DNA from 2 places in the Bradyrhizobium brasilense genome. Region 2 is predicted to be linked to the other one. Evidence: riboswitches for the same ligand, from Rfam matches in the RefSeq annotation. Region 2 holds a riboswitch; the other holds the start of a gene.
What was found. A riboswitch is a leader RNA that binds a small molecule or an ion and turns the genes downstream of it on or off. The one in region 2 is predicted to bind S-adenosylmethionine.
Positions count from the first base shown of each region.

Region 1: it holds a riboswitch for S-adenosylmethionine, as region 2 does, so the genes downstream of both, metX (homoserine O-acetyltransferase MetX) here and QA635_RS39245 (O-succinylhomoserine sulfhydrylase) in region 2, are expected to answer to the same signal.

Region 1 is NZ_CP121669.1:1,311,997-1,318,559, forward strand. Features, by position in the region: gene QA635_RS05945 (hypothetical protein) at 1-775, opposite strand, end outside; gene QA635_RS05950 (VOC family protein) at 1,077-1,511, opposite strand; gene QA635_RS05955 (prephenate/arogenate dehydrogenase family protein) at 1,828-2,760, opposite strand; gene hisC (histidinol-phosphate transaminase) at 2,765-3,862, opposite strand; gene QA635_RS05965 (chorismate mutase) at 3,962-4,810, opposite strand; SAM riboswitch at 4,985-5,064, shown strand; gene metX (homoserine O-acetyltransferase MetX) at 5,150-6,355, shown strand; gene metW (methionine biosynthesis protein MetW) at 6,352-6,563, shown strand, end outside.
Region 2 is NZ_CP121669.1:8,465,078-8,471,640, forward strand. Features, by position in the region: gene QA635_RS39230 (MATE family efflux transporter) at 1-840, opposite strand, end outside; gene QA635_RS39235 (hypothetical protein) at 970-2,019, opposite strand; gene QA635_RS39240 (2'-deoxycytidine 5'-triphosphate deaminase) at 2,183-3,241, opposite strand; SAM riboswitch at 3,424-3,503, shown strand; gene QA635_RS39245 (O-succinylhomoserine sulfhydrylase) at 3,580-4,773, shown strand; gene QA635_RS39250 (SDR family NAD(P)-dependent oxidoreductase) at 4,949-5,722, opposite strand; gene pimD (pimeloyl-CoA dehydrogenase small subunit) at 5,831-6,563, opposite strand, start outside.

The DNA of each region.
Region 1 (6,563 bases), 1.8 Mb from region 2:
GCTTGCGCGCGGCCGGCGCCGGCTGCGCCGGAGGCGGTGACGCCTTCGGCTCAGAAGCCTTCGCGAGCGCCCGTTTCATTTCTTCCTGGCTCGCCTTGAGTTCCTCAATGGCTTTGGAGCTCTCGCGGGCCATCTGTTGCTGGTTCGCCTTTAGTTGTTCGATATTTCGCTCAACATTTGCGAGGTCGCGCGCGATCGTTTGCAGCAGCTGCGTCTGATCGGGCAGGGCTGGGTTGGCTGTCGGCGCGGCGTCCTGCGGTGGTGCGGTCTGAGCCGATGGCGTCGCTTGGGGCGGAGCGGCGTCTGCCGCGGCGACCTGAACGGCAGGTGGAGCGGGCTGCGCCGGAGGCTGCGGATCATCCGGTGGCAATGCTGGAGTTGAAACGAGCTGCGGCGCCCAACGGGCGACAAGCAGCTTGGCTTCCCCGCCATATGACGACTGCAAAGCCAGGGCCGCGACAACGATACATGCTGCCACCGACAAGGCGGTGAGGGCTCGGAATACCGGTCTTCCGGGCGGCGATTGCGCGGCAGGTCCGGAAGAAGCAGGGCTGGGCCCGGGAGAAGCGGGGTTGGGTCCGACCGAGGGCGGGTTTGGCTGCGCCGATGGGCGGGGCGCGGCATCGCGCTCCATTCTCGCGAGCTGTTCACTCAAACGCGTGAGTTCTTCATCGGCGCGTGCAATCTGCTTTTGGGCCTCCGCGAGCCTTTCGTCGGCGCGCGCGCTCGGGCTATCGTTCGATCCAACTGGGTTCGGAGTGGGCGTGGAGTTCATTGACGTTTCCCTTTCCGTCCAATGTCACCCAAGAGTACCGACTCGGCTATCCGTCAGGGGCGATCAGCCTCCAGCACTCCCTTCAGTCTTGTCCAAAGAATGGCCGGATGATAGCGCGCCCGAGGTCTCGTGATAATGGGGCGGGATACCGGCCCGGGCTAGCGGGAGGCCGGGTCCACACGGGTCAAAGGCCGACATCATTCCGCGCCGCCGGGATGTGCGCCTTGGACCACAAGCTGACATCGGGGCAGCCTCGGGAGTTGCCCTTGGGGCAATGCAAGAGGCCCTGGCCAGCGTAGTCTCAGGCGTCCCGCTGGACCAACTCGAAGGTGATGCCCTCCGGGCCCTCGAACAGCCGGAGCTTCCGGCTGATGTAGTCCATCTCCTCGCTCAGCATGGTGACACCGTTGGCCACCAGGTGCGCGGTGGCCGCCTCGATGTCGTCGACGCGGAAGGCGAGGTGATTGAAGCCCAGCTTTCGCAGATTGGTCGGGTGCACCCCCGGATCGGTCCCCGGGGGCGGGTCGAACTGAAGCAGCTGGATTTCGAAATCCGCTCCTTCGAGTGCGAGGGTGATGTGCTGCGCTCTCATGGCCGGCATGCCCATGTACCGGGCGGGAACGCCGCCGTCGATGGTCGCGACGTGAGTCTCTTTGAAGCCAAGCAGTGCGAAGAAGGCGATCGCCGGGCCGGCATCTGCCACCGCGATAGTCACATGATCCGGACTGAGTATCATCTGATCGCTCCCTGTCATCAGCGACGCGCCGGCTTTCCTGCTGGAGGCTACCAGCTCGCTCCGTCCGCCGGTAGGCGGGTCGGCCCTGCGGCGACACAATCCGACGGGCAATCAGCGATTCATGTCGCGAGAATGCGGACGTGTGACCCACAAGCAGCGCAACACACTCGGTGTCGTCCCGGCGAAGGCCGGGACCCATAACCACAGCTGGTCATCGTTGCGCGATGCTGGGACGACGAGTCCCGTCAACCACACCCGCCGCGGAGTATGGGTCCCGGCTTTCGCCGGGACGACGAATGGAGAGAAGTCGTCCCGCTTACGTCTTCAAATTCGCATGCGGCCGGCCGAAGTCGGGCGCGGCGGAGTCCTGGCCGGTCTCGACAATGCCGCGGCGGATGGCACGGGTGCGGGTGAAGTGGTCGAACAGCGCTTCGCCGTCGCCGCGGCGGATCGCGCGGGTCAGCTTCGACAGATCCTCGTTGAAGGTGCCGAGCATCTCGAGCACGGCGTCCTTGTTGGCGAGGAACACGTCGCGCCACATCGTCGGGTCCGAGGCCGCGATGCGGGTGAAGTCGCGGAAGCCGCCGGCGGAGAATTTGATGACCTCGGATTCCGTCACCTGCGCCAGCTCGTCGGCGGTGCCGACGATGGTGTAGGCGATCAGATGCGGCAGATGGCTGGTGATCGCGAGCACGAGGTCATGATGGTCGGGCGTCATGATCTCGACCTTGGCGCCGAGCGCGGCCCAGAACGTGCGCAGCCGGTCGGTCGCCGCGGGATCGGTGCCTTCGGGCGGGGTGAGGATGCACCAGCGGTTGATGAACAGCTCGGCGAAGCCGGAATCCGGCCCCGAATGCTCGGTGCCGGCCACCGGATGCGCCGGGACGAAGTGGACGCCGTCAGGCAGATGCGGCGCCATGTCCCTGACGACGGCGCCCTTCACCGAGCCGACGTCGGAGATGATGGCGCCGGGCTTCAGATGCGGGGCGATCTCGGCGGCGACCGGGCCGCAGGCGCCGACCGGGATGCAGAGGATGACGAGGTCGGCATCCTTCACCGCCTCGATATTGGTCTCGACGACGCGATCGACGATGCCGAGTTCGGCGACGCGCGCACGCGTCTTCTCCGAGCGCGCGGTGGTCACGATCTCGCCGACCAGCCCTTGCGCGCGCGCGCCGCGCGCGATCGAGCCGCCGATCAGGCCGAAGCCGATCAGCGCGATGCGTTTGAAGAGCGGGGCGGTGGTCACGATGTCACTTTCCGGCCAGGAAGTCGCGCAGCCCCTCGACCACGAGGCGGTTGGCCTCCTCGGTGCCAATGGTCATGCGCAGCGCATGCGGCAGCTTGTAATTGTTGAGTGCGCGCAGCACGAGGCCGCGCCGCGTGAGATAGGCGTCGGCTTCCGCCGCGGTCTTGCCCTTGTCGGTCGGGAAATGGATCAGCACGAAGTTGGCGACGCTCGGCGTCACCTTCAGCCCGAGCTTGCCGATTTCCTCGGTCAGCCAGTTGCGCCATTGTTCGGTGTGGGTTCGCGACATCTGCACATGCGCCGTGTCCTCGATCGCCGCCACCGCCGCCAGCATCGCCGGCGTCGTGACGTTGAACGGACCGCGGATACGGTTGCAGGCATCGACGATATGCGCCGGCCCGAACATCCAGCCGATCCGCAGCGCCGCAAGGCCGTGGATCTTCGAGAAGGTGTGCGTCACCACCGTGTTGTCCGTGGTCGCGACCAGCTCGATGCCGAGCTCGTAGTCGTTGCGCGAGACGTAGTCGGCATAGGCGGCGTCGAGCACCAGCAGCACATGCGAGGGCAGCGCGGCGCGCAGCCGCTTGACCTCGTCGAACGGGATATAGGTGCCGGTCGGATTGTTCGGGTTGGCGAGCCACACCAGCTTGGTCTTCGGCGTCACCACCTTGAGAATGGCGTCGACGTCGGCGGTGAAGTTGGTCTCGGCCGCGATCACGTTCTTGGCGCCGTTCGCCATGGTGGCGATTGGGTAGACCAGGAAGCCATGGGTGGTGGAGATCGCCTCGTCGCCGGGCGCGAGATAAGTGTGCGCCAACAGATTGAGAATCTCGTCCGAGCCGGCGCCGCAGATGATGCGGTCGGGATCGAGCCCGTAGGCGCGGCCGATCGCCTCGCGCAGCACGCGCGAGGTGCCCTCCGGATAGTCCTCGAGATGGTCAGCCGCGGCCTTGTAGGCCGCGATCGCCTTCGGAGACGGACCGAACGGCGTCTCGTTGGCGGACAGCTTGAACACCTTGCGGCCCGGTTCCGGCACCGGGCTCTTGCCGGGCGTGTAGGGCGCAATATCGAGGATGCCGGGGTTCGGCACGGGGCGGGACATCATCAACTCCGAACAGAGCGTTTTCGAGCGAAGTGGATACCGGTTCGCGTGAAGAAAACGCGTCAAAACAAAAGCCTGGACAGATGGCTGGCCCTTACTTCAGGTCCTGGCCGATCCGTTAGAGGGCACCGTATAGCGCGTTGCGTGGCTGCCGACGAGGGCCGACGAGCGGACCGAGGCGCCGGCCTTGATCAGGGCGAGCTTGATGGCCTCGAAATCGTGTCCGGTGACCGAGACCAGGAGCGCCGCGCCGTCGAAAGCGGTGTCGGGGACCGCGACGATCTCGGCGAGCGGCGCAAGCGCCCGGGCGACATCGGCGTTCCAGCCGGAGACGCGCACGCTCCAGGTCTGCACTTCGGTGACCATGGCGTCGTCGGCGACCCGCGAGATCACAAACACCGGCAGCGCGGCGGGATGGTCGGCGCGTTCGAGGAACGGCAGCCGCGCGATGATCTTCGGCGCGCCACTGGCCTCGAGCGCATTCCACCACGGCGTACGGCTTGCGATCGCGGAGACCAGCGCGAGGTCGCCTTTCGACTTCGCCACCGCCTCGACCGCGGCCTGTGCGCTGAAATGCGACACGTAAGGCACCACGAAGCCGAAGTGAAACCGCGCCGAGTCGCGCATGGCCGACTCGCCGACCGAAACATCGGCATGCACCGCGAACGGCGCCTGCACATAGGTGAAGGTCGAGATGATGACGCGCCAGATGCTCTCGATGGTGTCGAGCGGCAGGATGCCGCGATGACGCCGCACCAGCTCACGCATCATGCTGGCCTCGCGCGCCGGGCGGAATGCCGAGCCGACCTCCTGGGTCTTCTTGACCTGGATCAGGCGATCGATGATGTCGCCGCGCGCCATCAACAGGCGGTGAACCTGCTCGTCGATCGCATCGATCTCCTTGCGCAGATCCTGCAGCGAGGGCGGCGACGGGGGTGGGTTGGACATGCTCTCAAACCTTGTCGTCAGGGCGGCCCGTTGCCGCGTCGGACAGGGTCCCTGATTAGGAAAGACGGGCAGCGAAAGCAAAGAGAAACGTCGCAGGCGTGCCTTGCGCATTCGGTTAACCAATTGGCCGTGGACAGGGCTGTCTTGACGGCGGGGGGCGTGGGGACTACGTTCCCTGCGTCCCGTGGTCATTTGAGCCGGCCGGCTTGCAGCCACGTTAAACAACTCGCTAAACAGGCCGGGGACCTTATCAGCTCCCGGCCGAACCTTTGTTCAGGCCGGGTTTTTTATTGGCCTGAGGTCCGTCGAGCCCTCCCGCGCGGAGGCAGGGTCGCCTAGATGAGCAACGTGCGTCCGATACCGAGCCCACAAACCCCGAGCGATGATCGCGCCCATGAGGCCGACCATCCGTCGTCACTGGTGGCGAAGTTCGGGATGGACCAGCCGCTCAAGCTCGATTGCGGCGTCGATCTCGCACCGTTCCAGATCGCCTACCAGACCTATGGCGAGCTCAATGCCGACCGCTCCAACGCGATCCTGGTCTGCCACGCGCTGACCGGCGATCAGCATGTCAACAACATCCATCCCGTCACCGGCAAGCCCGGCTGGTGGGAGACCATGGTCGGCATCGGCCGGCCGATCGATCCCGACAAATACTTCATCATCTGCTCCAATGTGATCGGCGGCTGCATGGGCTCGACCGGCCCTGCGTCGTTGAACCCCGCGACCGGCAAGGTGTGGGGACTCGATTTTCCGATCATCACCATCCCCGACATGGTGCGCGCGCAGGCGATGCTGATCGATCGTCTCGGCATCACGACGCTGTTCTGCGTGGTCGGCGGCTCGATGGGCGGCATGCAGGTCCTGCAATGGACCGCGGCCTATCCGGAGCGCGTGTTCTCGACGCTCGCGATCGCCTGCTCGACGCGCCACTCGGCGCAGAACATCGCGTTCCACGAGCTCGGCCGCCAGGCCGTGATGGCCGATCCGGACTGGCGCGGCGGCCGCTATGTCGACGAGGACACCCATCCGCATCGCGGGTTGGCGGTGGCGCGGATGGCCGCGCACATCACCTATCTCTCGGACGCCGCGCTGCATCGCAAGTTCGGACGACGGATGCAGGACCGCGAGCTGCCGACCTTCTCGTTCGATGCGGATTTCCAGGTCGAGAGCTATCTGCGCTACCAGGGCTCGTCCTTTGTCGAGCGCTTCGACGCCAACTCCTATCTCTATCTGACTCGCGCGATGGACTATTTCGACATCGCCGCCGACCACAACGGCGTGCTGGCGAAGGCGTTCACCGGCATCCAGACGCGGTTCTGCGTGGTGTCGTTCACCAGCGACTGGCTGTTTCCGACCTCGGAATCGCGCGCGCTGGTGCATGCGCTGAATGCGTCGAGCGCGCGGGTGTCGTTCGCCGAGATCGAGACCGACAAGGGCCACGACGCCTTCCTGCTCGACGTGCCCGAATTCCTCGAGATCTCCCGCGCCTTCCTGCTGGCCGCAGCCAAGGCGCGCGGACTGAAGGACGGCGGCCAGTCATGAGCATGCAGCAGACACTGCCCTTGCCGGGCATCGCGCCGGAGCGGACCGGCGGCTATCGCACCGATCATCTGCTGGTCGCCGACATGGTGCGGCCGGGCTCGCGCGTGCTCGATGTCGGCTGCGGCGACGGCGAGCTGTTGCAGCTCTTGGAAAGCCGCGGCATCGACGGCCGCGGCATCGAGCTGTCACGCGAGGGCGTCAATGGCTG
Region 2 (6,563 bases):
AACCGACTGCAACGGCGAGAAGCAGGACACCGCGCCGACCTTGAGGATGTCGATCAACATCGCCCATTGCACGCGCAGCCCCTTGAATTTCGGCTTCACGCGCGCGCGGCCCGAGAACAGATACCAGCCCATCACGGTGATGCTGATCGAATAGGCGATCAGCGAACCCGCGGCGACGCCGCGCATGCCGAATTGCGGCACCGGACCGAGGCCGAGCCCGAGCGTGCCGCCGAGAATGATCTGCCACACCGCAGACGACAGGATCATGGTCGACGGCAGCTTCATGTTGCCGGTGCCGCGCAGGATGCCGGCCATGGTGTTCATCAGCCAAGGCAGGATCGCGCCGCCGAAGAAGATTTGCGAATAGGCGATCGCCTGCGCCAGCACATTGCCGCGGCCTCCGAGCAATTCGAGCAGGCGCGGGCCGAAGATCAGCATGCCCAGCATGAACGTCAAACCAAAGGTCAGGCCGATCAGCAGCGCATGCATCGCGAGCGTCGAGGCGCGCTCGATCTCGCCGGCGCCGAGCGCACGTGCGATCGCGGATGCCACGCCGCCGCCCATCGCGCCGCCGGACATCGTCATGGTGAGGATCACGCAGGGAAACACCAGCGCCATCGCCGCAAGCGACTCGACGCCGAGCCGGCCGATATACGAAGTCTCCGCGATGACGACGCAGGTGCCGGCGGAGAGCGCGATCACATTCGGCCAGGCGAGCCACAGCAGCGTGCGCAGGATCGGCCCGTCGAGCAGCGCATTGCGCGCCGGCTTGGTCACCGGCGGCGGCAGCGGCCGCTCTTGTTCGTCGACAGGAATTTCGGCGAGGCCGAGATCGGACATTTCTACTCCCACGCGCGATCTGGGGAGCCGCGCCATGGTGTTTCCCTACCATGGCAGCGGCGGAATCCACGTGCGCGGGGCGCAAGGGGGGCCTGCGCGATTGCAGGTGAACCCGGATGAACCTTGGCGCTAGCCGATCGACCAGACGAACGGCGCGCCGGCGGTGCGGTTCGGCTTCAGATGCACCGGAATATGCCGCCCGCAGCCGGCGGCCAGCCCTTCGAACAGGCCGGTCAGCACGCTGGCGCAGGCCGGATGATAGTCGGCGACATCGGCCATCAGCTTCCAGCCCTGCTGGCGGAATTCGAACTGGCCCTCGGATTCGCTGACGTCAGCGATATCGTCCTGCGACTCGAAGAGAGTGCGCAGGAATGCGGCAAATTCCGTGGCACGGCCACGGCGGCCGCCGAGCGCCTGCGCGACCTCGTCGTAATACTGCATGCCGATCAGTCTGCCGGTGAGATGCAGCAGATAGCTCGCATCCTCGGGGCCGAACACCTGCACGATGACCGGCGCGGCCGTCTTCACATATTCCATCGCGTAGTTGCGATAGGCCTTTTCCAGCCGCGGCTTCGGCCAGCTGTCGACCGGCAGCGCCGGCGCGGTTCTGGAATCGAACAGCGGCGCCTCGAGATGGCGCGCGAACACCAGGCGCTGGTCGAGCTCGAGCGGATGATCGTACTCGCAGTAATAGCCCTCGAGCCCGTCCTGGCCGTCGACACTCTGCTTGGTGCAGACGAAGCCGAGCCGCAAGTCCCCGAGCGCGACGCCGTTGTTGGCGTGCCAGCCGCGCAGCATCGCGCGCGAGACCTCGCCGGGCACGCCGCAGATCGCCGTGCCCTTCCAGATCCAGCGCGGCGGCGGATAGCGGATCCAGGCCTTGCGATCCGTCTCATACATGTATTCGACATGCACGCCGCCGATCCAGTTGGAGAGGTAATGATATTGCGCGGCCGCGACCGCCGGCGGCAGGCCGTCGAGGCCGAGCTTCTTCAAGCCGGGGAGAAAGCGTTCCTGCTGCTGGCGGCGAAACACACGGAAGACAAATTCCGCTGCATCAGCCGTGCCGCGCCGCGTGACCACGGTGAGGATCAGCCCGGTGAAGAAGGCATGATAGAGATCGGCGACGCTGCGCCACTTCCGCCACTGCGTTTCGCGCGCGTCCTGCTCTCCGGTCATGTCTGCTCCCGCTGTTCTTGTTGGCGAGATAAAGCTTCGCGCGCGCAATCGTAGCCCGGATGGAGCGAAGCGCAATCCGGGGCAGCTCAATGCGCGTATGCAGCGTCCCGGATTTCGCTAGCGCTTCATCCGGGCTACGGAATTAAGCGCGCACGAAACGGAATTAGACGCGAAAATGCTTGGAGAGCTTCAGGCCCTGCGCCTGATAGTTCGAGCCGATGCGCTGGCCGTACAGCGCATCGGGACGCTCCAGCATCCGCTCATAGACGAGACGGCCGACGATCTGGCCATGCTCGAGGATGAACGGCACCTCGCGCGAGCGCACCTCCAGCACGGCGCGCGCGCCCTTGCCGCCGGCGCCGGCATAGCCGAAACCGGGATCGAAGAAGCCGGCATAGTGGACGCGGAATTCCCCGACCAGCGGATCGAACGGCACCATCTCCGCGGCGTAGTCCGGCGGCACCTGCACCGCCTCTTTCGACGCCAGGATGTAGAACTCGCCGGGATCGAGAATGAGACTGCCGTCGGGCCGGGCCTTGATCGGCTCCCAGAAGTCGTCGACGGCATAGCCGCCGCGGCGATCGACATCGACCACGCCGGTGTGGCGCTTGGCGCGGTACCCGACAAAGCCGCCCGAGCTCTCGCCGGAAAGATCGACGGAAAGCGCAACGCCATCGGAGAGATCGGCATCGTCGATATCGACCAGCCGCTCGGCGGCATGCAGCGCATCGAGCTCGTCGGCGGTCAACGTGGCCTCGCCGATCCGGAAGCGGACCTGGCTGAGCCGCGAACCCTCGCGCAGCAGCACGGGAAACGTCTTCGGGCTGATCTCGGCATAGAGCGGGCCGTGATAGCCGGCGCCGATCATGTCGAAGCGGCGGGTGCCGTCGGCGATCACACGGGTGAAGACGTCGAGCCGTCCGGTCGAGCTCTTCGGGTTGGCCGCGGCCACGATCTCCGGCGGCAGCGCCAGGCTCTCCAACAGCGGCACGATGTAGACGCAGTTGGTCTCCAGCACCGCGCCGTCGGACAGATCGATCTCGTGCAGCTTCAGCTCGTCGATCCGCTCGGCGACAGTGGCATCGGGCCCCGGCAGGAAGCTGGCGCGGACCCGGTAGGCGATGTCGCCGAGGCGGAGATCGAGGCTGGCCGGCTGGATCTGGCTCTCGACGAAGTCATAGGCGGGCAGAATGAGGCCGGCCTCCGCCATCTCCGCGATCATGCGGTCGGGCAGGATTCCGTTGGATTCATCTTCCAGCGTGAACGACACGATGCGGTCCCTCGGCGATCCCTCGAGATGGCCCAAAAATCATACTCCAGGCGGCCATCAAGCCCCAAAATATGGGCTTTTACGGGTTATCCGATGACCGTCTTGACGGAAAGGGCGCGAGGGAATATCAGCTGCACTTATCCCGTGGTGATTTGAGCCGGCCGGCTTGCAGCCACGTTAAATAAGTCGCTAAACAGGCCGGGGACAGTGTGATCCCGGCTTGTGGAGGTTGCTCCAGGCCGGTTTTTTTGTGGCCATTCTCCAGGGAAAATGGCCACCTCGGAGGTCACATGTCTGAATCTGAAACCACGGCCCGCTTTCGTCCCGAAACCCGCCTTGTCCATGGCGGCACGCTGCGCTCGCAATTCGGGGAGACGTCGGAAGGGCTGTTTCTCACCCAGGGCTACGTCTACGACACCGCCGAGCAATGCGAGGCGCGCTTCAAGGGCCAGGACCCCGGCTTCATCTATTCGCGCTATTCCAACCCGACCATTGCGATGTTCGAGCGCCGCATGATCGAGCTCGAGGGCGCGGAAGCCGCGCGCTCGACCGCGACCGGCATGGCCGCGGTGACCACCGCGATCCTCGCGCCGCTGAAGGCCGGCGATCATGTGGTGGCCTCGAAGGCCCTGTTCGGCTCCTGCCTCTACGTGGTGCAGGACCTGTTGCCGCGCTACGGCATCGAGACGACGCTGGTGGACGGCCTCGACCTCGACCAGTGGCAGCGCGCATTGCGGCCCAACACCAAGACCTTCTTCCTGGAGAGCCCGACCAATCCGACGCTCGACGTGCTCGACATCGGCGCGATCGCAGAGATCGCGCATAGCGGCGGCGCCCGGCTGATCGTCGACAACGTGTTTGCGACGCCGATCTGGCAGAGCCCCCTGTCGCTCGGCGCCGACGTCGTGGTCTATTCCGCAACCAAGCATATCGACGGCCAGGGCCGCTGCCTCGGCGGCGTCATCCTGTCGTCGGAGGCCTTCATCGCCGAGCACATCCACAATTTCATGCGCCAGACCGGGCCGTCGCTATCGCCGTTCAACGCCTGGGTGCTGCTGAAGGGGCTGGAGACGCTCGGCGTCCGCGTCCGCGCCCAGACCGAGAACGCGGCGAAGATCGCCGAGGCGCTGGCCAAGCATCCGAAGATCACGCGGCTGGTCTATCCCGGCCGCCCCGATCATCCGCAGGCCGCGACGGTGAAGAAGCAGATGGGCGCCGGATCGACGCTGGTCGGCTTCGAGGTGAAGGACGGCAAGGCCGGCGCCTTCCGCTGCCTCAACGCGCTGAAGATCTCGCGCATCTCCAACAATCTCGGCGATGCCAAGAGCCTAGTCACGCATCCCGCGACCACGACGCATCAGCGCCTGACGCCGGAGGCCCGCGCCGAGCTCGGCATCAGCGAAGGTTTCATTCGCTTCTCGGCCGGGCTCGAGCATCCCGACGATCTGATCGAGGATTTCGAGCGGGCGCTGGAGCGGGTCTAGGGCGAACGCCTCTCGCGGGCGGCGTGCGCTGTTCCTTCGGCATCGTCATGGCCGGGCTTGTCCCGGCCATCCACGTCTTGCTCGCAGCAACCGCCAAAGACGTGGATGCCCGGCACGAGGCCGGGCATGACGAGATCGTGGGACGATTGCGCGCGATCTCTTAAAGCGATTGACCTTAGGTCGCCGCCGTCGTGACGCCACCGTCGACCACGATGGTCTGGCCGGTCATGAAGGTCGAGGCATCGGAGGCGAGATAGGCCACGGCGCCGGCGATCTCGTCGGGCTCGCCGATGCGGCGGAGCGGCGTCGACGCGGTGCGGCGCTTCAGATTATCCGGATCCTCCCACAGCGCGCGGGCGAAATCGGTCTTCACCAGACCCGGCGCCACGCAGTTGACGCGCACGCCCTTCGGGCCCCATTCGCCGGCAAGGCTGCGGCACAGCGCGAAGTCGGCGGCCTTGGAGATGCCGTAGGCGCCGATCACGGTCGAGCCGCGCAGGCCGCCGATCGAGGAGATGATCACGACCGAACCCTTGCCGCGCTCGGCCATCTGCGGGATCGCCAGTGCGGACAGCCAGATGTTGCTCTTGACGTTGGAGCCCATGATCTTGTCGAACGCCTCGTCGGTGATGTCGAGCAGCGGGCCGTAATACGGGTTCACCGCGGCGTTGCACACCAGGATGTCGATCTTGCCGTAATGCTTGATCGTACCCGAGACCAGCGCCTCGACCTCGTTGCGGCGCGCGATGTTGCAAGGGATGACGAGCGCATCGCCGCCCGCCTTCTTGATGCCGTCGGCGACTTCCTGGCAGGCATTCGCCTTGCGCGAGGAGATCACGACCTTGGCGCCGAGTTTTGCCAGAAGCTCGGCCGAGGCGCGGCCGATGCCGCGGCTCGAGCCGGTGATGACCGCAACCTGGCCGGTGAGATCGAACGGGGTGTTTTTCATTGTTGTTGTTTCCCTGAGTTCTACGAAGACTCGTCATGCGCGGGCTTGACCCGCGCATCCATCTTTTGAAAAGCGATGGGTTGCCGGGTCAAGCCCGGCAACGACATCTCAGGCCAGCAGCCCGCCGCCCTCGCTGACGCGACGGAGGTGGTAGTCGGTGTCACCGAGCGTGTTCTCGATCATGGTCAGCCGCTTGAAGTAGTGGCCGATCTTGGCTTCCATGGTCATGCCGATGCCGCCATGAAGCTGGATCGACTGCTGGCCGACGAACTTCAGGGACTTGCCGACCTGCACCTTGGCGGCCGCGACCGCGGATGAACGCTCCTTGGCATCGCTGAAGTCCGACGCCATGGTCGCGAACATCGACATGCTGCGGGCCTGCTCCAGCGCCACGAACATGTCAGCGGCGCGGTGCTGCAGGCTCTGGAACGAGCCGATCGCAACGCCGAACTGCTTGCGGGTCTTGATGTACTCGACCGTCTCCTTCAGCGACTCGTCCATCGCGCCGACGGCTTCCGCGCACAGCGCAATGCGGGCTTCGTCGGCGACGCGCTCGATCAGCGGCAGGCCGTTCTCGGGATCGCCGATCGCGGCGTCAGCACCGACCTCGACATTGGTGAAGGTGATGTCGGCCGCGTGCAGGCCGTCCTGGGTCGGATAGCCCTTCCTGGTGACGCCCTTGGCGTCCGCCGGAACCAGGAACACGCCGATGCCGGTCCTGTCGCGCTGGCCGCCCTTGGTGCGCGCGGTCACGATCAAGGTGTCGGCGTTCTCGCCGTTGAGCACGACGAACTTCTCGCCGTCGATCACGTAAGCGTCGCCCTTCTTCTTGGCCGTGGTC